Regions from separate parts of the Erwinia sp. 1181_3 genome, predicted to be linked through region 4. Evidence: predicted binding sites of a transcription regulator. Region 4 holds the regulator's gene; each other region holds the start of a gene.
The links. Region 4 encodes CRP, which controls carbon source genes, mostly activating them, when cyclic AMP is high. Its sites were predicted from a motif close to ATGTGANNNNNNTCACAT; they were not measured.

Region 1: a site for CRP is predicted at 3,255-3,272, ahead of FY046_RS16090 (iron-containing alcohol dehydrogenase). Genes of this name have one in related genera too.
Region 2: a site for CRP is predicted at 1,992-2,009, ahead of rhaS (HTH-type transcriptional activator RhaS). Genes of this name have one in related genera too.
Region 3: a site for CRP is predicted at 3,536-3,553, ahead of FY046_RS16240 (glycoside-pentoside-hexuronide (GPH):cation symporter). Genes of this name have one in related genera too.

The regions. Positions count from the first base shown of each region.
Region 1 is NZ_VTDE01000006.1:84,042-90,113, reverse strand. Features, by position in the region: gene FY046_RS16105 (MFS transporter) at 1-32, opposite strand, end outside; gene FY046_RS16100 (phosphoglycerate dehydrogenase) at 92-1,042, opposite strand; gene FY046_RS16095 (dihydrodipicolinate synthase family protein) at 1,097-1,981, opposite strand; gene FY046_RS16090 (iron-containing alcohol dehydrogenase) at 1,995-3,143, opposite strand; gene dtnK (D-threonate kinase) at 3,373-4,656, shown strand; gene FY046_RS16080 (D-threonate 4-phosphate dehydrogenase) at 4,649-5,629, shown strand; gene FY046_RS16075 (DeoR/GlpR family DNA-binding transcription regulator) at 5,636-6,072, shown strand, end outside.
Region 2 is NZ_VTDE01000001.1:24,694-30,765, reverse strand. Features, by position in the region: gene rhaR (HTH-type transcriptional activator RhaR) at 168-1,031, opposite strand; gene rhaS (HTH-type transcriptional activator RhaS) at 1,043-1,864, opposite strand; gene rhaB (rhamnulokinase) at 2,163-3,635, shown strand; gene FY046_RS00125 (L-rhamnose isomerase) at 3,632-4,888, shown strand; gene rhaD (rhamnulose-1-phosphate aldolase) at 4,898-5,740, shown strand; gene rhaM (L-rhamnose mutarotase) at 5,730-6,044, shown strand.
Region 3 is NZ_VTDE01000006.1:118,856-124,927, reverse strand. Features, by position in the region: gene ampD (1,6-anhydro-N-acetylmuramyl-L-alanine amidase AmpD) at 1-211, shown strand, start outside; gene ampE (beta-lactamase regulator AmpE) at 215-1,069, shown strand; gene FY046_RS16245 (glycoside hydrolase family 43 protein) at 1,040-2,014, opposite strand; gene FY046_RS16240 (glycoside-pentoside-hexuronide (GPH):cation symporter) at 2,011-3,426, opposite strand; gene aroP (aromatic amino acid transporter AroP) at 3,597-4,952, opposite strand; gene aroP (aromatic amino acid transporter AroP) at 5,288-6,072, opposite strand, start outside.
Region 4 is NZ_VTDE01000005.1:22,627-28,698, reverse strand. Features, by position in the region: gene argD (bifunctional acetylornithine/succinyldiaminopimelate transaminase) at 1-385, shown strand, start outside; gene FY046_RS14645 (YccS/YhfK family putative transporter) at 829-2,904, opposite strand; gene crp (cAMP-activated global transcriptional regulator CRP) at 2,962-3,594, opposite strand; gene FY046_RS14635 (OsmC family protein) at 3,964-4,371, shown strand; gene FY046_RS14630 (amidohydrolase) at 4,632-5,810, shown strand; gene FY046_RS14625 (phosphoribulokinase) at 5,825-6,072, opposite strand, start outside.

The DNA.
Region 1 (6,072 bases), on a different contig from region 4:
CGAATTCTGGTGCTGCTTGCAACATTATTCATCGTAGTAACCGAGGTCAAAGTTATCGTAGGCTACTGATTTAACAGCAGCGTTGTAATTTTCAGAGCTGATTCATAATATTGACGGGCTTCTGGCGTGCTTTAATGCACTGAATAATTTGCTGCACGCAGCGTTCACCCATCGCGCCAATGGCACCGTCGGTATAGCCGGCAATGTGCGACGTCGGCAGGAAATTATTCAGGGTAAAGAGGGGGTGGGCTTCCAGCGGCTCATGCTCAAAGACATCGGCTGCCGCACCGGCAATCACGTTATCGGCCAGCGCCTGATAGAGGTCGGCTTCATTAATAACGCCACCGCGTGACACGTTCACGAGGAAGGCGGATTTTTTCATACGCTTCATGCGGACAGCATCAAACAGATTGTGGGTTTCGGCCGTCAGTGGCGTGTGCAGGGTGATGAAGTCACTCTCCTGCGTCAGATGGTCCATGCTGACGAATTGAATGTCATGGTCGGCGGCAAATTGCTGGTCAGGATAGAAATCAAATGCCAGCACGCGCATATTGAAACCGCGTGCCCGCAGTGCCACCTGCTTACCAATATTGCCCAGCCCCACTATGCCAAGGGTTTTGCCGTACATATCGGTGGCAAAAATACGTGGCCACTGCCCGGAGCGGGTGTCGTTGATGGCCTGATTCAGCTGCCGGGCGCTGTTGAGCATCAAGGCAAAGGCAAAGTCAGCCACCGCATGTTTATTGGCATCCGGTACGTTGGTGACATAGATGCCGCGTTCGCGGGTAGCATTCAGGTCGATATTGTCGACGCCCACGCCGTGCTTGCAGACGATCGCCAGTTTTGGTGCGCACGCCAGTAGTGCCTGATTCACGTCCGTAAAGGCAACGATCATCGCCACGGTATCGGCCAGATGTGGCTCCAGTGCACTGAGCGGTGCATCCGCAGGCAGGCTGATCAGTTCGAAGCCCTGTTCACGCAATGTGGTGATAGGCTGGGCATCATATTTAGCAAAAGACGGTGAAGTACAAATCACTTTCATGACAGGGATCCCCGGTGTCAGAGCAGGCGGCATCGCAGTGCCGCTGCCGGAAAATTATTGAAGATACTGGTTAACGATCTGGCGAATTTTTTGCTCTTCTTCCGCGCTAAACTGCACCGCGTAGCGGCTGTCACCCACGTCAAAGCCCATCAGTGCCACGGCTTTTTTCACCGCTGCGGGTGAGAAGGCCACGGCATACAGGTCGGTACGCAGTCCGGTGACGTTCTCCTGGGCTTTGCGTGAGGCCGCGATATCGCCCGCGTGGAAGTGCGACCAGATGGCGTTGATCTCTTGCGGTGCAACGTTAGCCAGACCGGAAATACACGCCGAGCAGCCGTCCACGAATCCTTGATGGATCAACGAGTCCGGACCGTTCAGCACGTTAAAGTGATCAATACCTTCGGCTGCTTTCAGGAAGCCGCTCAGGCTCTCATAGCTGCCTGCGCTGTCTTTGATGCCGATAATGTTGGGGTGGGCAGCCAGCTGGCGAACGGTTTCCGGCTGTAAGGTATTGCCGGTACGCGCCGGGATGTTGTAGAGAAACACCGGCACCGTCAGTGCATCGGCCACGGCGGTGTAGTGGGCGATCAGCTCTGACTGTTTGAGTGGAACAAAGTACGGAGTGATCACCGACACGGCATCCACACCCAGCGCGGCAACCTGTTTACCGAGGCGAATGGTTTCACGTGTGGATATCTCGCCGACGTGGGCCACCACATTGGCTTTTCCGGCCACTTCGTCGACGCAGGTGGCCGTCACAGCCAGCTTTTCCTGTTCGTTTAATACGAAGAACTCACCGTTGGTGCCGCCGCAGAAAATACCGTTTCCGGCCGCCAGCTGGCGCTGCACCTGACGGCGCATGGCTGCTTCAGCATAGGCGCCGTCATGATCGAAAGGTGTGACGATGGCGGTCAGTACGCCCTGAATAGTTTTGCTCATCATAATCTCTCTGTTAGTGATTCAGTGCCGGAAACAGCGTCAGGTACACGTTACGCACGTCGTTTGCGCTCACCGGTGCCGGGACATTTTTCATCAGGCGCTGCACATCGAGTGCCGCTTCCACTAAATAAGGCAGGTGTTCTGAGGTGATCCCCAGCTCGTCGAGGCTGGCAGGCAGCTTCAGTCGCTGGACCAGGGCCGCGAAGTAATCCACCAGTGCGTGAGACTTCTCCTCCGCGTTGAGCTGCGGGTTAGCCTCTGGCAACAGATCGTAGACTTCGGCGAATTTGCTTACCGCCGCCGGGCGCACAAAGCGCATGCAGGGAGCGAGCAGAATGGCGTTCGCCACGCCGTGCGGCAGGTGATATTTGCCTCCCAGCGGGTAGGACATGGCGTGCACCAGATGAGTCCCGGCATGGGCGATGGCCGCCCCGCCGTAATAAGACGCCCACAGCATATTCAGTCGGGCTTCCAGGTTACCGGGTTCAGCCACGGTGGTTTCCAGGCTGGCAAACAGCTTCTTCATCCCGATCAGCGCGTAGTTGTCACTCACCGGGTTTGAAACCGTCGCGGTAAAGCACTCAATCAGGTGGCAGAGCGCATCAATCCCGGTTGAAGATGCAATATGTGCCGGCATGCTGGTGGTCAGTTCCGGGGCCAGAATCACATAGTCCGGCAGCATCACTGGGGAAATAATGCCGACTTTCGTCTCTTTCTCCGGGATGGCCAGAATGGCGTTTGGCGTGGCTTCTGACCCCGTACCTGCAGTGGTCGGGATCAGCAACGAGGAGGTGCGTCTCTGAGGTTTCTCTCCGGCCAGCAGGGCCTCTAGCGTAGGTGCATTCTCAACGCACAGCACCGACAGCAGTTTTGCCACGTCCAGCACGCTGCCACCGCCTACGCCAATCACCAGATCCACATCGCGCGAGGCCAGGCCGGCGAGGATCTCTGCTACATCATGCTGGCTCGGCTCGGGTGGCACGTTGCTGACGGTATGTAAGGTTGAGACCTGACGGCGTACCTGCTCCGTCAGCGTCTGCACTGCCGGGATCGCCGCAATATTCTTATCGGTGACCAGCAACACACGCTGCTTACCTTTTAACAGGTAGCCAATGTCATTGAGTGTCTGGTAGCCCGCGATCACGGTACTGTTTATGTTCATGCCTGATTTCTCCTCATCACGCCGCTTTCAGTTACGGGTGATTGTATTTCGTCATTTGTAAGGGCTTTCCGACTTTGATGGGTAATTTATAGGGCATATTGATTCTGATTAATTTGAACTTGCTCACATTTAATCAAATGTGATTGAATATAATCATATTCAAATAATGAGTGGTGTCCTGAACCTCTCTTCACAGACAGGCACCTCAATGTTCCGTACAGGAGTGGCGATGACGCAGCGTAAATGGCAAACGCCGGTACTGGTGATTGCGGATGATTTTACCGGGGCCAATGATGCGGGCAGCGGGCTGGCCAGAGCGGGAGCGCGGGTGAATGTGCTTTTTGACAGCCAGTCACCGTGTGGTGACGAGCAGGCCGACGTCTGGGTGGTCAGCACGGACAGCCGCGCGCTCTCTGCCCAGGATGCTGCAGAGCGGGTGCATCGTGCGCTGATGCACTGGTCGCCGGTTGCCCGCGAAGGCTGGCTGTTTAAGAAGATGGATTCCACTCTGCGCGGCAATCTGGGCGCAGAAACCGAAGCGGCTCTGCTGGCCAGCGGTGCATCGCTGGCGCTGGTAGTTCCGGCGGTTCCACGGCTGGGGCGCATTACCCGCGACGGTGAGTGCTTTATTCACGGCTTGCGACTGACCGAGACCGAATTTGCCAGCGACCCGAAAACGCCGGTGACAACAGCGAACATTGCCCGGCGGTTATTGGAGCAGAGCACATTGCCTTGCGGCGGCCTGACGCTGGCGCAGGTGCGCGGGCCACAGCTGCTGGCGCTGATGCAACAGGCCGCCGACAGCACACCGTCGCTGCTGGTGGTGGATGCAGAAACCGATGATGACTTACAGCGCATTGCGCAGGCAGCGTCCCACCTGGCACAGCGTCCGCTGCTGGTCGGTGCTGCCGGGCTGAGTGATGCTCTGACGGCGTTGCTGGTGGATCGCCACCCGTCACCGCTGCTGGCTGTGGTGGGCTCGATGAGTGACATTGCCCGTCAGCAAATTGACCGGATTCAGCAGCAGCATCCCGTGACGCTGGTGGATATCGATATTGCCGAACTGTTTTCTCGCCCGCGTTGGGTATCGTTTCCCACCTGGCGCCAGACCGTGACCAAGGCATTGCGCGCCGGGCAGCACTGTGTGGTCCGCACCTGCCAGCATAACGGGCAGCGTGAAGCGATTGCTGCACTGTGTGAAGAACATCAACTGAGCCGTGCTCAACTGGGTGAAGAAATTTGCCAGCTACTGGCACAGCTCACGGCTGAAGTGCTGGCAGAAGCCCAGCCTGGCGGGTTGTATCTTTCCGGCGGTGACGTGGCGATTGCCGTGGCGCGCGGGCTGGGTGCCAGTGGATTCCAGATTCAAGGCCAGATTGCGGGCTGTGTGCCCTGGGGCCGCTTATTAAATGTGACTGAACCCTTGCTGGTGATGACCAAAGCCGGTGGCTTCGGTGATGCAAACACCCTGGTCGACGTTATTCGTTTTATTGAGGAGAAATCGAGTGAGTAAAATTATTGCGATCACTATGGGCGACCCGGCGGGTATCGGTCCGGAAATCATTATCAAATCACTGGCCAGCGGTGAGCTGTCCGGGGTTCCGGCAGTGGTGGTGGGCTGTGCCAGTACCCTGCGGCGCGTGCTGAGCCTGAATATTACCCCGCAGGCAGAACTGCGCGTGCTGGATCGCGTGGCCGATGCTCACTTCGCCCCTGGTATTATCAATGTTATCGATGAACCGCTGACCGATCCGGCTGCCCTGAAGCCCGGAGTCGTGCAGTCGGAAGCGGGTGATCTGGCGTACCGCTGCGTTAAACGTGCCACGGAACTGGCGCTGGCGGGGGAAGTACAGGCGATTGCCACCGCCCCGTTAAATAAAGAAGCGCTGCACTCAGCCGGGCATCTTTATCCCGGGCATACCGAACTGCTGGCGAAGCTGACCGACAGCAAAAATTACGCGATGGTGCTGTATACCGACAAGCTGAAGGTGATCCACGTCACCACGCATATTGCGCTGCGTCAGTTCCTTGATACCCTGGGGCGTGAACGTGTTGAGACGGTGATCGGCATGGCGGATACCTTCCTCAGGCGCGTTGGTTTTGAGAACCCGCGTATTGCCGTGGCCGGGGTGAATCCGCATGCGGGTGAAAATGGCCTGTTTGGCGATGAAGAGATCACTATCGTCGGCCCATCGGTAGAGGCGATGAAAGCGCAAGGGCTGAACGTGACCGGGCCGTGCCCGCCGGATACCGTTTTCCTGCAGTGCCAGGAAGGCCAGTACGATATTGTAGTGGCGATGTATCACGATCAGGGGCACATTCCGCTCAAGCTGTTGGGCTTTTACGATGGGGTCAATATTACCGCCGGGCTGCCGTTTATCCGTACCTCGGCAGACCACGGCACGGCTTTTGATATTGCCTGGACAGGAAAAGCGAACTCTGCCAGCATGGCGATCTCTATTCAGTTAGCGATGCAGCTTGCATAAGGACATATGAAGGGACAAAGCCGCCTCGATCAGATTATGGACTATCTGAAAAGTCATAATCTGGTCACGGTCGAACAGCTGGTGGCTGCCATTGCGGCGTCACCCGCCACCATCCGACGCGACCTTATAAAACTCGATCAGGAAGGGGTGATCAGCCGTAGCCACGGTGGGGTAACCCTGAACCGCTTTATTCCCAATCAGCCCACCACGGTTGAGAAGATGCAGCGCCATCTGGCAGAGAAACGGGTTATTGCGCATACCGCGGCCAGCCTGGTGAAATCCGGTGATGCTGTGGTGCTGGATGCCGGCACCACCATGCTGGAGCTGGCACGTCAGCTGACGCATTTGCCGCTGCGGGTGATCACGGCTGATTTGCATATCGCGTTGTTTCTTTCCGAGTTTAAGCAGATTGAAGTGACGATTATCGGCGGGCGCATCGACGA
Region 2 (6,072 bases), on a different contig from region 4:
AGCCCGGATTCCTAAGGGCGGGGCGACTGCCGTCCTTAGGTCGCTTCGCCCACGAAGTGGGAAAGCGAAACGCCCTTGACCTTAAGACCTTGACCTGGGCTTGACCTGGCCTTGGCTCAAGCTCAAGCCCCTGACCTTATGCCTCAAAGGTCAACCCTCCATGGCCATCAGGCCTTTTCCGGCCGAACGTGCAAAGCGGAAGGACGCACAAATCGCTGGCGCCAGGCGCTGGGGGTCAGCCCGGTATCACGGGTGAACACCACGGAAAAGTAATTACTGTCATCAAAGCCGCAACGTGCGGCCACTTCACCGATCAGACATTCGCTGGTACGCAACAGGTGCTTCGCCTGGCATAGCTGCAACTGACGTAAATAGTGCCCGATAGTCATGCCAGTTTGCTGACGGAAGAGTTGTTTCAGCGCACGCTCTGACAATTGGTGCTGGCCACAAAAGGTGGCAAGGTCAAAGGGGACAGCAATCTGCCCCTGAATCGCGGCCATCAGCAGATCGAGCTGTTCTCCCTCCGGCATCTGCCAGGCCCGATCGGACGCATAACGATGGCGTTGCAACACTAAGGCCAGCTGTAAAAACAGCGCCTCCGTCAGCTGACGTGACAGCACATCACTCTTCCTGCTTTCCTGTTCAAGCTGCTGGATCACGCCACGCGCCAACGCCATGCCGCGTGTGGTTAAACGCCAGGCGGCGGATTCACGCGGGGGAATAAGTTGCTGCCAGTCGAGGCTCAGTTGAAAACGCTCCGGGCAGTAAAGAATATTATCCAGCGCCAGTTCATTGACCGATTCATAGCTGTGGCAGTCATTGGCATTCAGATAGAAAATATCACCGCAGGTGATCAGCCAGGGGCGGTCATTCATCACGTGCAGGCCATTACCGCGCCAGACCAGCACAATCTCATTGAATTCGTGGACGTGAGGCGGGAATGAGGGTTGAGAGGTGCGTTCAGCCACCGCGACAGGCATCTGTTCAGAAGGGAAGTAGTCAGCTTTTGCCAGTCGCAGGGGAGCGGTCACGGGTCACCTCATCAGTCATTTTGTCGCAGTGTACGTGGAGAAAGGCCAAATTCACGCTTGAACAGCGTAGAAAAGTGATTGCTGTCACCAAAACCGCAGTGAAACGCAATATCTGTCACCCGCATTTCACTGTGACGCAGCAGGTGGCGTGCTTCCAGCAATCGCAGCCGATTAAGGTAACGTTGAGGTGTGCTGCCGGTCTGCTGTTTCAACTGGCGGTGGAGCGTGCGCAGCGACAGCGAAAAACGGTCGGCAAGATTTTCCCAGTCCACATCCTCACTGTAGTGATCCGCCAGCCAGTCCAGCAGACCACGCAGGCGACTGTCCTGATCGTCGTTGCTGGCGCTGCCCCCCTGGCGTAACAGCAACAGCAGACGCATAAAATGCATCTCCTGCTCTGCCTGGCAGGCCAGGCTGTCACTGAGCGGTGGCTGCTCTAACTGCTCGATTAACTGCCTGGCCTGGGCCAGCACCTTGTTGCCGATACGCCAGTGCGAGGGGTAGTTTCCGTCCTGCTCCTGCGGTAGCAGATGCTGCAGGCCGGAGAGAAAACGAAAGGATTCCGGCCCGCGATAGAGCACGTTGGTCAGGCACAGATTTTCCGTTTGCTCATACAGATGGCGATCATGGCTGCGTACAAAGCAGACGCAGCCGCTGCATAAAGGCTGTGACTGGCCGTTAAAAACATGAATACCTGCCCCCTGTTCAACAATGACAATTTCATGAAAATCATCATGATAATGCTCCGGGAACACCCCTTGTGGCGCACGGGGTTCAATGGCGACCGGGAAATGCCCTGTCGGGAAGAAATCAGCGCTGTGTAACACGGTCATGATCGTTTCCTCTTTAACATATCAGCAACAGAGTCTACGCAGCGTGATGGCAGCCCACCTTGAATTTTTGACAGCGAAAGCGACTATCCCGGTGATATTTTTAAGAAAGTGGGGGAAAGAGTGAGAAATGAGGGCAGGGTCACATCCCGTGATTCTGCGTGCCAGTAATCAAATTGTGATCTGCTTCACGTTCATCTTTGCCAGGCTGCCAGCGGTCAGATCCGGCTGGCAGTAGCGAGAAGGTGGCAAAATCAGGCTCTTTTACACTGGTGACATTGAATCATCAGGAAGCGAACACATGAGCCTTCGTCACTTTGTCGCCATCGATCTTGGCGCGTCCAGCGGCCGCGTTATGCTGGCCCGTCACGACTCAGAAAGCGGTGCGATGACGCTGAATGAAGTCAGCCGCTGCGTAAACCAGCTGGTCACCGTTGATGACCATCAGTGCTGGGATCTTGATGCACTGGAACAGTTTATTACTGACGCACTGGAAAAAATCGACCGCCAGGGCATCGTGCCCGAAAGCATCGGGATTGATACCTGGGCGGTCGACTATGTGCTGCTGGATGCGCAGGGGAACCGGGTGGGTCTACCCGTGGCCTATCGCGATGACCGTACCCAGGGCGTGATGGCACAGGCCTGCCGTGAACTCGGCCATGACCGTATTTATCAGCGCACCGGCATCCAGTTCCTGCCGTTTAACACCCTGTATCAACTGCGTGCACTGTGCCGTGATGCCGCGCCAGAACTGGCGCAGGTGGCACATGCACTGATGATCCCTGACTACCTGCATTACCGCCTGACGGGTGAACTTAACTGGGAATACACCAACGCCACCACCACGCAAATGCTGAACATCACCAGCGGTGAGTGGGACGCGGATCTGCTGCGCTGGAGCGGGGCGAACCCGTCATGGTTTGGCAAACCGTCACAGCCAGGTAAACGCGTCGGGGGCTGGACCAGCCCGTCAGGCAAGGTGATCCCGGTGGTGGCCGTTGCCACCCACGACACCGCCAGTGCCGTACTGGCGACGCCGCTGGCGGGTGACAATGCGGCTTACCTCAGTTCCGGCACCTGGTCATTAATGGGCTTTGAAAGCCGTCTGCCCTTTACCTGTCAGGCTGCCCAGGATGCCAATATCACCAACGAAGGCGGGGCCGAAGGGCGCTTCCGGGTGTTGAAAAACATTATGGGTCTTTGGCTGCTCCAGCGTGTGTGTAGCGAGCTGGCCATCACCGATCTCTGTCAGTTGATTGCGGATGCGGAGCAGCAGCCAGCCTGTCAGTGGCTGATTAACCCGAATGACGATCGCTTTATTAACCCACCCAGCATGGTACGTGAAATTCAGGACGCCTGCGCCGGGCAGCGAATGCCGGTGCCGGGCACCCCAGCTGAGCTGGCGCGTTGCATCTTTGACAGCCTGGCATTCTGCTACCGCCAGGTGTTGCAGGAGCTGGAACAGCTGCGCGGTGCGCGCTTCAGCCAGCTGCATATTGTCGGCGGCGGCTGCCAGAATCCATTTCTTAATCAGCTATGTGCCGATGCCTGTGGCATTCCGGTGTTCGCTGGCCCGGTGGAGGCCTCCACGTTGGGCAATATCGGCTGCCAGCTGATTACCGCCGGTGCGGTGGCCGATGTCACGGCTTTCCGCCAGCAGCTTGGCCAGCATTTCCCTCTTATCCGTTTTGACTCTCACGGGAGTGATGTGTTTCGCCGCAATCTGGCGCGTTTCGTGTCACTCACCTCTTCAGCAAAGGAGCTATGTATATGACCCAGGCCATCGAGCAGGCTTTCGTCCTGGCGAAACAGCGTTTCGCCGATATCGGTGTGGATGTAGAAGCCGCACTGTCACAGCTCGACCAACTGCCCGTTTCCATGCACTGCTGGCAGGGCGACGATGTGCGCGGTTTTGAAAACCCGCAGGGCGCACTGACGGGCGGTATTCAGGCCACGGGCAACTATCCTGGCCGCGCACGTAATGTGGAAGAGTTGCGTTCGGACCTTGACCAGGCGATGGCGCTGATCCCCGGCCCGAAACGTCTCAACCTGCACGCGATCTATCTGGAAAGCGAGCAGGCCGTCAAACGCAATGAAATCAAACCACAGCATTTTGCCGGGTGGGTCGCGTGGGCGCGCGATCGCCAGCTGGGGCTGGATTTTAATCCCAGCTGCTTTTCGCATGAGCTGAGTGCTGATGGCTTTACCCTGGCGCACAACAATGCCGAAATCCGTCAGTTCTGGATTGAGCACTGTCAGGCGAGCCGCAAGGTGTCGGCTTACCTGGGGGAGCAGCTCGGTACGCCCTCAGTGATGAATATTTGGGTGCCGGATGGCATGAAAGATCTGACCGTGGATCGCCTTGCGCCACGTCAGCGCCTGATGGAATCCCTGGATGAAGTGATCGGCGAAAAACTCAACCCGGCTCACCATATTGATGCCGTCGAAAGCAAGCTGTTCGGCATTGGCGCCGAGAGCTACACCGTGGGTTCGAACGAGTTTTGCCTCGGTTATGCCGCCAGCCGCCAGATCGCGCTGACGCTGGATGCCGGTCACTTCCATCCGACCGAAGTGATCTCCGATAAGATCTCTACCGCGATGCTGTATGTGCCACGCCTGCTGCTGCATGTCAGCCGCCCGGTACGCTGGGACAGCGACCACGTGGTGCTGCTGGATGATGAAACCCAGGCGATTGCCAGCGAAATCGTGCGTCAGCGTCTGTTTGATAAGGTGCACATCGGCCTCGACTTCTTTGATGCCTCCATCAACCGTATTGCGGCCTGGGTGATCGGCACGCGCAATGCCAAAAAAGCGCTGCTGCGTGCACTGCTGGAACCGGTCGATATGCTGAAAACGCTGGAAAACGACGGGGATTACACGGCGCGTCTGGCGCTGCTGGAAGAGCAAAAATCCCTGCCCTGGCAGGCCGTGTGGGAAACCTGGTGTCTGCGCCACGATGTCCCGGCGGGTGCCAGCTGGTTAAACGACGTCCGTCATTACGAACAACAGATTCTCAGCCAACGTTAAGGGTATGACATGCAAAAAATTATCAACGCCTGGTTTGTCCAGGGAATGGTCAAAGCGACTACGGATATGTGGCTGAAGGGCTGGGATGAACGTAACGGCGGTAACGTCTCGCTGCGCCTGCTGGACGAAGAAGTTCAGCCGTTTGCGGCAGACTTTGACCGTCAGCCGCGTACGCTGGAACTGAGCCAGCCTGCACCTCAGCTGGCCAATGACTGGTTCCTGGTGACCGGTTCGGGCAAGTTTTTCCGCAATGTGCAGCTCGATCCGGCTGACTGTCTGGTACTGCTGCGCGTCAGCGAAGATGGCCGCGCCTTTACCATCCACTGGGGCCTGACCAACGGTGGTGTTCCTACCTCTGAGCTGGCATCACACTTCCAGTCGCACAGTGTGCGTAAGCAACTGACCAACGGCGCGGATCGTGTGATTATGCACTGCCATGCCACCCACTTTATGGCGTTAAGCTATGTGGTGGATTTGGATTCAGCCAGCTTCACTCGCCTGTTATGGGAAGGCAGCACCGAGTGTCTGGTGGTGTTCCCGGATGGTGTAGGGATTGTGCCGTGGATGGTGCCGGGCACCGATGGGATTGGCCGTGCAACGGCTGAGAAAATGCAGTCACATACGTTGGTGATGTGGCCGTTCCACGGTATTTTTGGTGCGGGACCGACCCTCGACGAAACCTTTGGCCTGATTGATACCGCTGAGAAGTCATCCGAAGTGGTGGTGAAAGTGCTGTCGATGGGCGGTATGAAGCAGAGCATAACGACTGAAGAACTGGTGGCGCTGGGTGAACGTTTCGGTGTGCAACCCTGGCGCGCGGCGCTGGAGGCGAAGCATAACCATGTTGCGTAAAGCGTTTGTGATGCAGGTGCATCCTGATAAGCACCAGGAGTATCAGCAGCGACATAATCCGATCTGGCCGGAGCTGGCGCAGACGCTGAAGGATCACGGCGCGCACCATTACAGTATTTTTCTGGATGCGCCGCGCAATCTGCTGTTTGCGGTGGTGGAGGTGGAGTCAGAAGAACGTTGGAATGCTGTGGCTGAGACGGAGGTGTGCCAGCTCTGGTGGCAATCGATGTGTGAGTTGATGCCGTCGAATGCGGATCATAGTCCAGTGAGTGCAGAGTTAACGTCGGTGTTTTATCTGGCGTGAGGGGGCCGGTTCTCGGCTAAGCCCAGGG
Region 3 (6,072 bases), on a different contig from region 4:
GGATACGCTGCCCTATACCGATGCGCAATATCAGGCGTTGCAGGCCGTGACGCAGCTGTTAATTGAACACTACCCGATGATGGCGCAGCACATCACCGGGCACAGCGATATTGCACCTGAACGTAAGACGGACCCTGGACCCTCTTTCGACTGGGCGCGTTTTCGCGCCGACCTTGGGCATAACACCCTGACCACACTCAATGGGAGTTAAGGCATGACGTTATTCAGCCTGTTGCTGGTTCTCGGATGGGAACGATTATTTAAAATGGGTGAACACTGGCAACTGGATCATCATCTGGTGCCACTGTTCCGCGCTCGTCAGCGTTTTTCTCTGGTGCGTACGCTGTTGATGGTTGTGATGATCATGGCTATCGTCGCTCTGTGCTTACTGGCGCTAAAAGGGCTGTTTTTTGGAGTGCCTAAGCTGCTGTTCTGGATACTGATCGGCCTCCTCTGTATTGGCGCCGGGTCGGTGCGTCTGCACTATCACGCTTATCTGAAGGCGGCCAGCCATAACGACACTGATGCTCATAACGCCATGATTGAGGAATTGACGTTGATCCACGGCGTACCCGGCGAGTGTAGCGAACGTGAGTTTTTGTCTGAACTGCAAAATGCGCTGCTGTGGATTAACTACCGTTTCTATCTGGCACCGCTATTCTGGTTCGTGGTGGGGGGCACTTGGGGGCCGGTGCTGCTGGTGGGCTATGCGTTCCTGCGTGCCTGGCAGAGCTGGCTGGCGCGGCAGCAGAATCCGCTGGCGCGCGCGCAGTCCGGTGTTGATGCCATTCTGCACTGGGTTGACTGGATCCCGGTACGGTTGGTGGGCGTAGCTTATGCCTTGCTGGGGCACGGTGAGCGTGCATTACCCGCGTGGTTTGCGTCTCTGGGCGATCGCCACACACCGCAGTATCAGGTGCTGACACGTCTGGCCCAGTTCTCACTGGCGCGCGATCCCCACCTGGATAAGGTGGAGACCCCGCGTGTGGCAGTGATGCTGGCGAAAAAAGTGTCGCTGGTCCTCGTGGTGGTGGTGGCGTTACTGACTATTTACGGCACGCTGGTGTAACACGCTGTCTGCAGGTGGTGTGCCGAACTGCGGCATGCCATCGGCACTCCAGCTGAATGTTTTCACCCGGGTATGGCGGTTAGGGTCGTATAGCGGGTCACCTTCAATTTCGGTGTAATTGCGTGCGTGATACACCAACACGTCTTCGCCGTTCTCCCCGACCGTAAAACTGTTGTGGCCCGGACCATATTGATGGTTCTCCCAGTCGGTGGTAAACACGGGCGCAGCAGATTTGTGCCAGTTTTCTGGCTGTAGCGGGTCCGCATCGACATCAATCCACAACAGCCCCATACAGTAATTCTCATCGGTGGCGCTGGCCGAGTAGCTGACAAACAGGCGCCTGCCGTGATGTATTGCCGCCGGGCCTTCATTGACGCTAAATCCTGCACACTCCCATTCATACTGCGGGCGGCTGAGCATCACCGGCTCGCCTTTTATCTGCCAGGGGGTAGCCAGCTCTGCCAGGTAGAGGTTGGAATTACCGGGGATGGCCGGATCTTTCTGCGCCCACAGATACCAGTTTTTCCCCTGATGGACGAAGTGTGTGGCATCCAGCGCGAAGCTGTCGATGGGGGTCAGGATCTGTCCGCGTTCGACCCATTCTCCTTTCAGTGGATCGATATCATCGCAGGTGAGGGCAAACATGCGGTGCTGGAACAGACCTTGTTTAATCTCCTGTGATGGCGCTGCCGCAAAATAGATCACCCACTGGCCGTCAATCAGATGCAGTTCCGGTGCCCAAATCAGGGCGCTCATGGGGCCATGCTCAGGTTTGCGCCAGACGACGACGGCATCGGCCTGTGCCAGTTCTGCCAGGGTAGCGGCGCGGCGGATCTCCAGCCTGTCGTACTCCGGTACCGACGCGATAAAATAGTAGCTCCCCTGATGGCGCAGAATAAAGGGATCGGCGCGCTGTTCAATCAACGGGTTAGGCCAGTGGTTCATCGTGCGGCTCCTTGTGGTTTGGTTTTCAGTTCTTTGTGTTCGTGATAGTCGTTCAGCTCCTGATAGTTTGTACGGCGCTGTTCAAGGTCGCTCTGGATTTGTAGCATCAGTGTGCGGTCCACTTTCAGCAGGCGAACCACGCCAGCCGTAATCAGGTATCCCACCGCAGGGATAACGGTAAACAGCAGCACGATACCGTTCAGCGCAGCGGCGCTTTGTTGTTTCGCGCCAGCATTGTAACCGTACCAGGAGAGCAGGAAACCGACCATGGCACCGGCCACCGCCAGCCCGACTTTGAGGAAGAACAGGTTGCCGGAGAAGCTGATACCGGTAATGCGTTTACCGGTTTTCCACTCACCGTAGTCATCAACGTCGGCCATCAACGACCAGTGCAGTGGTGACGGGATTTGATGCAGGATGTTCAGCAGGAAGTACATCACCAGCACCAGCATCGTTGCCTGCGGGTCAAGGAAGTAAAAGCCACCGGAGAATGCTGCCAGCACGATGTTGGTCCAGAAGAACACTTTCAGCTTGCACCAGCGGTCGGTCAGGATCTTCGCCAGCGTACTGCCGATCATCATGCCTACCACGCCAAGGCTGATAAACAGCGTGGCGAAGTGAGTCGATTGCTGCATCACCCAGGTGACGTAATACATGGTGGCAGCCATACGAATAAAGCCAGGGCAGACGTTGCAGAAGGTCAGCAGCAATATGCGTACCCACTGATCGTTCTTCCACACGTCGCGCAGGTCAGCTTTCAGGTCGTCATTGCTGGGCACTGCCGGACGAATACGCTCGCGTACCGTGGCAAAGCTGAACAGGAACATCAGCAGTGCCACCAGCGCCATCACACCCATAGCCATCTGGTAGCCGCGCGCCTTGTTGTCACCGCCAAACCACTCTGCCAGCGGCAGCAGCGTCAGTGACAGGATCAGCGTGGCAATCCCGACCATCACAAACCGGTACGACTGGCAGGAGACGCGTTCGCCGGGATCGTTGGTGATCACGCCACCCAGGGAACAGTAGGGGATATTGATCGCGGTATAGGTCAGCGACATCAGGAAGTAGGTCGCAAACGCCCATATGACTTTGCTGTTATAGCTCCAGTCTGGAGTGGTGAACATCAGCACACTGAACAGCACATAGGGTACGGAGACCCACAGTAACCAGGGGCGGAAACGACCCCAGCGACTCTGAGTCCGGTCGGCAATCGCACCCATAATCGGGTCCGTGACTGCATCCAGCACCCTGACAGATAACAGGAGAACGCCCACCAATGCAGGCGCCAGTCCGAAGACATCCGTATAAAAATAGTTAAGAAAGAGCATGATGGCGCCGCCGATCATATTGCATCCGGCATCGCCCATTCCGTAACCAATTTTCTCTCTGACTGAGAGTTTTGAGCCCTTCATGGATAATTCTCCCGCGTGTCTTTAGTGCTTGAGAGTATTCACGCTTATCGGATGCGGTGCGCAGGTGCAAAACGTCGCAGAGATGGACAAAACGCCTGGAGAGGGGAAAGTGTGAAGCAGATAACAATTCGGCCAGCAAGTGCTGGCCGAATCAACAGCGGGCGTGATGATTACGCGCGCTGTGTGCGGTTTTTAATCCAGTAACCCACGGCGAGGATCAGTACCCATACCGGGATCAGCCAGACAGAGATCGCCATGCCTGGGGTCATTGCCATCAGTACCAGAATTCCCGCGAGGAACAGCAGACAAATCCAGTTACCCAACGGATAAAGCAGCGCCGGGAAGCGGGTGGTGACACCCTGCTGATCTTTCTTACGGCGGAACTTCATATGCGCGAGGCTGATCATCGCCCAGTTGATCACCAGAGCTGAGACCACCAGCGCCATCAGCAGACCAAACGCCTCACCCGGCATCAGATAGTTGAGCAGTACGCACAATGCCGTCGCAATCGCGGAGAACAGGATAGAGATCACCGGCACGCCGCGGCTGTCGACTTTTAACAGCGCTTTAGGGGCATTACCCTGCTGCGCCAGGCCAAACAACATACGGCTGTTACAGTAAACGCAGCTGTTGTATACCGACAGCGCAGCCGTCAGGATCACCACGTTAAGGGCATTCGCCACCAGCGCATCACCCAGCTCGTGGAAAATCAGAACGAACGGGCTGGTATCAGACGTCACGCGGGTCCATGGCATCAGCGACAGCAGGACCGCCAGGGAACCAATGTAGAAAATCAGAATGCGGTAAATCACCTGATTGGTGGCTTTTGGAATGCTGGTTTCCGGGTTATCCGCTTCCGCAGCGGTAATGCCGACCAGTTCAAGACCCCCGAAGGAGAACATGATAATCGCCATCATCATGATCAGCCCGCTAAAGCCATTGGGCAGGAAGCCGCCCTGTTCCCAAAGGTTACGCACGCTGGCCTGTGGGCCACCCGTGCCGCTGAACAGCAGCCAGCAACCGAACAGGATCATAGCCACCACGGCAACGACTTTAATAATCGCGAACCAGAACTCCATCTCACCAAACACTTTCACGTTGGTCAGGTTGATGGCGTTGATGAGCACAAAGAACACCGCTGCCGACATCCAGGTAGGAATATCCGGATACCAGAACTGAATATATTTGCCTACGGCTGTCAGCTCTGCCATCGCCACCAGCACATACAGTACCCAGTAGTTCCAGCCAGAGGCGAAACCGGCAAAGTTGCCCCAGTATTTATAAGCAAAGTGGCTGAAGCTTCCGGCTACCGGCTCTTCTACCACCATCTCGCCCAGCTGGCGCATGATCAGGAAGGCAATAAATCCGGCAATAGCATAACCCAGTATGACGCCTGGTCCTGCGGATTGGATGACCGATGCGCTGCCCAGAAACAGACCGGTACCAACGGCACCGCCTAATGCGATCAGCTGAATATGGCGGTTTTTCAAGCCACGTTTCAGCGTTTCGCCCTGCTGATGTTCCATGTATGACCTCATGATGTTTTATTATTTTTTATGTCTACGGCTGGCCCTGTTATCCAGGTGTATTAAAAACTTTACGACACTGTGTAAGTAAATATAATTCAAGGCGTAGCCTCAGGATGAGAATAGTGCTATGTGCAGAGGTTTGCACTCGCTTTCTGATAAACATGCGCAGGAACGACTAAAAAAGCAGCGCGGCGTCTCATTTATCGCTGTATTTGTTTTGTCATAAATTATCGAAAATGACGAATAACATTGTCTTATGACGGGGCGTTACGAGTGGGGCTGAAGAACGTTCCGGCCGTAGGCTGCCGGAACGTGGATAAAGGAGAGGGAGATCAGGTGCGCGAAGTGCGGCGCTTAACCTGGTAGCCGATAGCCAGGATGCCAATCCATACCGGGATCAACCACACCGAAATAGCCATACCCGGCGTCATTGCCATAATAACCAGCACCCCAGCCATAAAGACCAGGCACAGCCAGTTGCCAAACGGATAAAACAGGGCCTTAAAGCGAGGCTGAACCCCCTGCTCGACGAGGCGTTTGCGGAACCGCAGGTGGGAAAGGCTGATCATGGCCCAGTTGATCACCAGCGTGGAAACCACCAGCGCCATCAGCAGCTCGAAAGCAGAAGCGGGCATCAGATAGTTGAGCAGCACGCCGAAGGCGGTGGCAGTGGCAGACATCAGGATAGCGGCGACCGGCACACCTCGTGAATCAACTTTTAGCAGGGCTTTTGGTGCATTACCCTGCTGCGCCAGGCCAAACAACATGCGGCTGTTGCAGTAAACGCAGCTGTTATAGACCGACAGTGCCGCGGTCAGGATCACCACATTCAGTGCGTTAGCCACCAGAGCATCACCCAGCTCGTGGAAAATCAGTACAAACGGGCTGGTATTTGCTGTCACACTCGTCCATGGCATCAGCGACAGCAGCACGGTGAGTGAACCGACATAGAAAATCAGGATGCGCCAGATCACCTGATTGATTGCCGTCGGGATGCTTTTTTCCGGGTTCTCTGCTTCTGCGGCGGTCAGGCCGATCATTTCCAGCCCGCCAAAGGAGAACATGATGATGGCCATCATCATCACCAGCCCGCCCATGCCGTGCGGCATAAAGCCAC
Region 4 (6,072 bases):
TGGCGTGCATGGCACCACCTATGGCGGTAATCCGCTGGCCTGTGCGGTGGCTGAAGCTGCACTGGATATCATCAATACGCCAGAGGTGCTGGAAGGTGTGGAAGAGCGCCGTCAGCTGTTTGTTGATGCGCTTCAGGCGCTGGATGCCCGTTTCGATCTGTTCAGCGATATCCGTGGCAAAGGCCTGCTGATTGGCGCGGAGCTGAAATCACAGCATGCTGGACGTGCGCGCGATATTCTTAACGCCGCAGCAGAAGCCGGTGTGATGGTGTTGGTTGCCGGAACTGACGTGATGCGTTTTGCGCCTTCGCTGGTCATTGAGCCAACGGATATCGCCGAAGGCATGGCGCGTTTCGCCACGGCTGTTGAGAAAGTCCTGGGCTGATTGCCGTGGGCGGGGCATGCCCCGCCCCTACGTTGTTTCGTCGATGTCAGGCATATCCCAGACCAACGTCGGCATGCCGCTAATTCGTCGATGTCAGGCATATCCCAGACCAACGTCGGCATGCCGCTAATTCGTCGATGTCAGGCATATCCCAGACCAGCGTCGGCATGCCGCTAATTCGTAGGGGTCAGGCATATCCTAGGCCAACGTCGGCATGCCGCTAATTCGTCGATGTCAGGCATATCCCAGACCAACGTCGGCATGCCGCTAATTCGTCGATGTCAGGCATATCCCAGACCAACGTCGACATGCCGCTAATTCGTCGATGTCAGGCATATCCCAGACCAACGTCGGCATGCCGCTAATTCGTCGATGTCAGGCATATCCCAGACCAGCGTCGGCATGCCGCTAATTCGTAGGGGTCAGGCATGCCTGACCCGCGATCATGACGATTTCCTCAAGCGCCGGGACAGCCAGCGGCCATGATGTGGGCGCTGGCTCCAGGTCAGCGACGAAATGGTGTGCATTACGCTGAGGTGGCCAAGAATACGCTTCACGTGTCGCTCCATAATGGTCACCGGCCCCTGATGGAAGTCCTCGGGAGCATCCAGTACATTGCTGCCTGAATCCGGTCCGTCATACTCCAGACGCTGCTGACAGCGTTGCAGGGCAATTTCGCAGGATTGCAAATAGCGCTCTGCCAGCGTCGGCGTTAGCATCGTATGCTCCCGCGCCAGAATGGTCATGGCGTTGATATGCTCAACAATAAACTGGCTGTGCGTGACCCACAGCTGCATATCGGCCAGGTAGCGTGAATTAAAGCCCGGTTCCTGCATCGCCTGATGCAGTGAGTTAAACAGCGCATTATGCGCCTGATTCACCCGCATACGCTGGTATGCCAGTTTCTCCGCATCCTGTTCGCTGCCCAGCAGCTTCTGCAATGCCTCCTGATAGGTCTCCAGCGCATCGTGCGCATTCTGACGCATCAATCCACTCTGCCACTGTGGCCATAGCCAAATCATGCCGCCGAAGGCAATCAGACAGCCCATTAGTGTATCCATTAAGCGCGGCAGCAGGAACTGCGCTCCGTTCAGCGACAGCAGTTGCAATGTATACACCGCGGTGACCGTGAATCCTACGGTTGCCCAGCCGTAAAACTTGCGGATAAACAGATAGCTCACCAGGGTAATCAGTAGCATCACCAGCAGCACCCAGGATTCCGGGGCATGTAAACCGAGCGTGGCAGCGGCAATGGCCAACCCGGCCAGCGTTCCCAGCGCCCTGTGCTGGATACGTACCCGAGTAGCGCTGTAACCGTTGAGGCTGACAAACATCACCGTCATCAGTATCCAGTAAGGCTTCGGCAGATTGAAGAACAGGGCCAGTGAACTGGCGAAGGTCAGCATGACTGCATAGCGTGCGGCGGTGCGCAGGGCAGAGGATTTCAGCGACAGATAACTCTTCAACGCAGGAAACAGCGGCAGGCGGCGCTGGCGGTCCGCCATCAGGTCGCGACGGTACAACGGGTGCTGGGTGCGTAGCACGCGGGCGATACGGCTGAAGTGATAATAGCAAAAGTTGCCAACCGGATTATCGGGGTGCTGACGGGATATTTTTTCCAGTGCCTGAAGCGGTTTTTCCATCGTGAAACGTTCAGGGAAGCGGTGATAGAGGATATCGTCAGCCAGTACCCGCAGGCGTGTGGCAATGGTCTGCGCATTCCAGCGGATCACCGCCTCGGCGTGGCTCTGCTCTACCAGCTTCTGTACTTCCTCGGGCTGATGCAGGCTGACGGCGATATGTTCCTGTAGATCGAGGGCGACCTGAAATGCGCGCGTCAGTCGCTGATAATGGTCGCGATTGGCGGCCAGCATATGCATTTGCTGGTAACAGGTGTTAATCAGATCGACGGCTTTCTGTTGGCGGACCAACAGGGGAGGCAGGGCGGTTTGGGGATCGGTCAACTGGGTTAGCAGACTGTATTTCGCTTCGCAGTAATCAGCCAGTTCATGATAGAGCAGACTGAGGGTTTCGCGCATCGGCTGCTCTTTCCACAGCCAGAACCAGAACCAGTTAAACGCGCCATACCAGACGGTACCGAGAATGAACAATAGCGGCGGCTGCCACATGGGCATGCGTCCGGCCAGACTGAGGGTGAAAATGGCGGCAATCAGCGATGCCGGTAGCAGACGACCGTGCAGCGGACTGATTTCACCGGTGACGCCAAGCAGCAGTGCCATGACCAGCAGGATCACGGGCAGTGGCACCTCTTCTGCCCCGGCGTACTGAATCAAAAAGCTACTGAAAGCAAACAGGCAACCGCCTACGATCAGACGTTTGAAGAAGCGTTTGTGTGGAGTATCAAGACCGGCATTGTTACAACAGGCGGGGACTAATGAGAACAGCAGGCCGTTTTGCAGGTTGCCGAGCATCCAGCCGATCGCCACGGGTAAACACAGCACCAGTGTTTGCCTGAGTGCGTAGTTAACTTCGGGGTGATAGATAATTCTCCGCCACATGAGCCACACCAAATAAAAACGGCGCGACTGGGCGTCGCGCCGTGGGTTCAGAGCCGGTTAACGTGTTCCGTAAACAACAATGGTTTTACCATGTGCTGAGATCAGGTTTTGATCTTCCAGCATTTTCAGAATACGACCCACCGTTTCGCGGGAGCAGCCGACGATCTGGCCGATCTCCTGACGGGTGATTTTGATCTGCATCCCATCCGGGTGCGTCATGGCATCCGGTTGTTTCGCCAGATTCAACAACGTTTGGGCAATGCGTCCGGTCACATCAAGGAAAGCTAAATTACCCACTTTCTCTGATGTGACTTGCAGGCGACGCGCCATCTGTGAAGACAGGCGCATCAGGATGTCAGGATTCACCTGAATCAACTGACGGAATTTTTTGTAGGAAATTTCAGCCACTTCACAGGCTGTTTTCGCACGTACCCATGCACTGCGCTCCTGACCTTCTTCAAAGAGGCCCAGCTCGCCAATGAAGTCGCCCTGATTGAGGTAGGAGAGGATCATCTCTTTGCCTTCTTCATCCTTGATTAACACCGCTACTGATCCTTTAACGATGTAATAGAGGGTTTCCGCCTTCTCACCCTGATGAATCAGAGTGCTTTTGGATGGATATTTGTGAATATGGCAATGTGACAGGAACCATTCGAGTGTAGGGTCTGTTTGCGGTTTGCCGAGAACCATTCGCTGTTATCCTCTGTTGTAATCGTGCCTAAATATACCCTGTATTCGGCGTGCTGCAGATGCGTTGCCGCTGGCCTGAAGCGCGAAATATTTTTGGGTATCAGGGGATGTATCCCTGCCAGGCGTTGAAATATTCAAGCGTTCCCATAGGGAAATTATACGGGCCTCTGTTAAGAGCATGGCTCGTGCTGTCGTCCCGTTTTTACCGTGCATTGTTATGCCAGTAAAATATTGCAGCTTCGTTTGTAGCACAGCTTTACAAGACTGTCTTCTGTTGTCTCGCTTCAGCATAGTTCGAAAAAGGCAACGTTGCCGTTTTTGTGAGTGCAGCGTACTCTGCGGTAACTGAATCAATGAGAGGATTTTGTGATGCAAGCACGAGTTAAGTGGGTTGAAGGGATGACGTTTTTGGGAGAATCCTCATCCGGCCATCAGATTTTGATGGATGGCAACGCGGGGGATAAAGCACCCAGCCCGATGGAGATGGTGCTGATGGCTGCCGGGGGATGCAGTGCGATTGATGTGGTGTCTATTCTGCAGAAAGGCCGTCACGATGTCGCCGACTGTGAAGTTAAATTGACCTCGGAACGTCGTGAAGAGGCACCGCGTATTTTCACCCATATTAACCTGCACTTTATTGTCAGCGGCAAGGCGTTAACGGATAAAGCCGTTTCACGTGCGGTCGACCTCTCTGCGGAGAAATACTGCTCGGTGGCGATTATGCTGGGGAGCGCGGTGAAAATGACGCACAGCTATGAAGTGACAGATCTGACCTGAAGCTGGTTTCTTATGGGTAACGATGTTCGTTGTCGTTACCCACAGCTGACAGAACGTAGCGTACACATCCTGCTATTCCTCTCTCTACCCGCATTTCACGCCACGGCAGGCGAATAACATCAGCGGTATATTTCCCTCGTTCTACATTCCTTTCTTAATTTGCTGCAGGCTGGCGAAACAACAGCTGAATGTCCGGCGTTTGCCCATGATTCTCTGTTGCTGCCTGGTCTGCCGTTGTCAGATTTAATCAACCAGGAGTCATGATGACTATCGAGACGCTGATTCAGGATGTCACACCAAAGGTGCTGCAATGGCGGCGGCATATTCACGCGAATGCCGAACTCTCTTTCCACGAGCATGGCACCGCAGACTATGTTGCCGCTGAACTGGCAAAGTTTGGCCCATTAACACTTAGTCGCCCGACGCCAAATAGCGTACTGGCTGAACTTGAGGGGCCGCGTAGTGGTGACTGCATTGCCCTGAGGGCCGATATGGATGCGCTGCCTATTGAGGAGTTGAACAGTGAACCTTTCACCTCGCGCAATCGCGGTGTGATGCATGCCTGCGGGCATGATGCGCATACGGCAATGCTGATGGGGGCGGCATGGGTGTTGTGCCAGCAGCAGAGTAAGCTTGCCGGCAAAGTGCGCTTTATTTTCCAGCATGCGGAAGAAGTGCCGCCAGGCGGGGCCAGCGAGCTGATTAAGCTGGGCGTATTGAATGGTGTATCAATGATCTTCGGTCTGCATGTTTTCCCGGGACTGTCTACCGGCCAGGTGGCTGTGAAAGAGGGCGTCTTCAGCGCTGCCAGCGATAACTTCGACCTGACCCTGCAGGGAAAAGGCGCCCACGCAGCGATGCCGCAGGAGAGTATCGACCCGGTGACGCTGGGCGCAGGAGTGGTGCAGGCACTTCAGCAGATTGTCTCACGTCGTCTTGACCCTAACGAAGGTGCCGTACTGACGGTCGCGAGTTTTCAGGCTGACGGCGGCTATAACGTTATCCCTGACACGGCGAATCTGCGCGGCACGCTGCGCACGCTCAGCCAGAGTGCGCGTAACACTATCCCGCAGATGATGTCACAGCAGCTGGACGGAATGACGCAGGGAGCAGGGGCCAGCTACGTGCTGAAATGGACGCCGGGTTACACCACCGGGGTTAATCACCCGGACGCCTGCCGTATTGCAGTGGATAATGTGATTGCCACGCTGGGGGATGATGCCTTGCAGGTTATGCTGCATCCAATGTTTGGCTGCGAGGACTTCTCAGCCTATCAGCAGGTAGTGCCGGGCTGTTTCCTGTGGGTCGGGTCGGGCAACCCGGAAAAAGGGACCTGCCGGGGGCTGCATAACCCCCATTTTCGCCTTGACGAAGATGCGCTAAAAATCGGGGTGAGGCTGCATACCGGCTTTATCCACCGCCTGCTGATGAAGCGATAACAGGATAAATGGGGTCAGCCGATTTTTTTGCCTTCGATAAGGCGTTTGACCAGTGGCCCCATAATCAACTCCATTGCCAGTCCCATTTTTCCACCTGGTACCACCAGGGTTTTGATATGCGAGATAAACGAACCTTGCAACATGGAGAGAAGATAGGGGAAGTCGATATCTTCCAGCCCCTGAAAGTGGATGACGACAAAACTTTCATCCAGAGAGGGGATGCCGCGAGCAGCAAAGGGGTTAGAGGTATCCACCGTGGGGA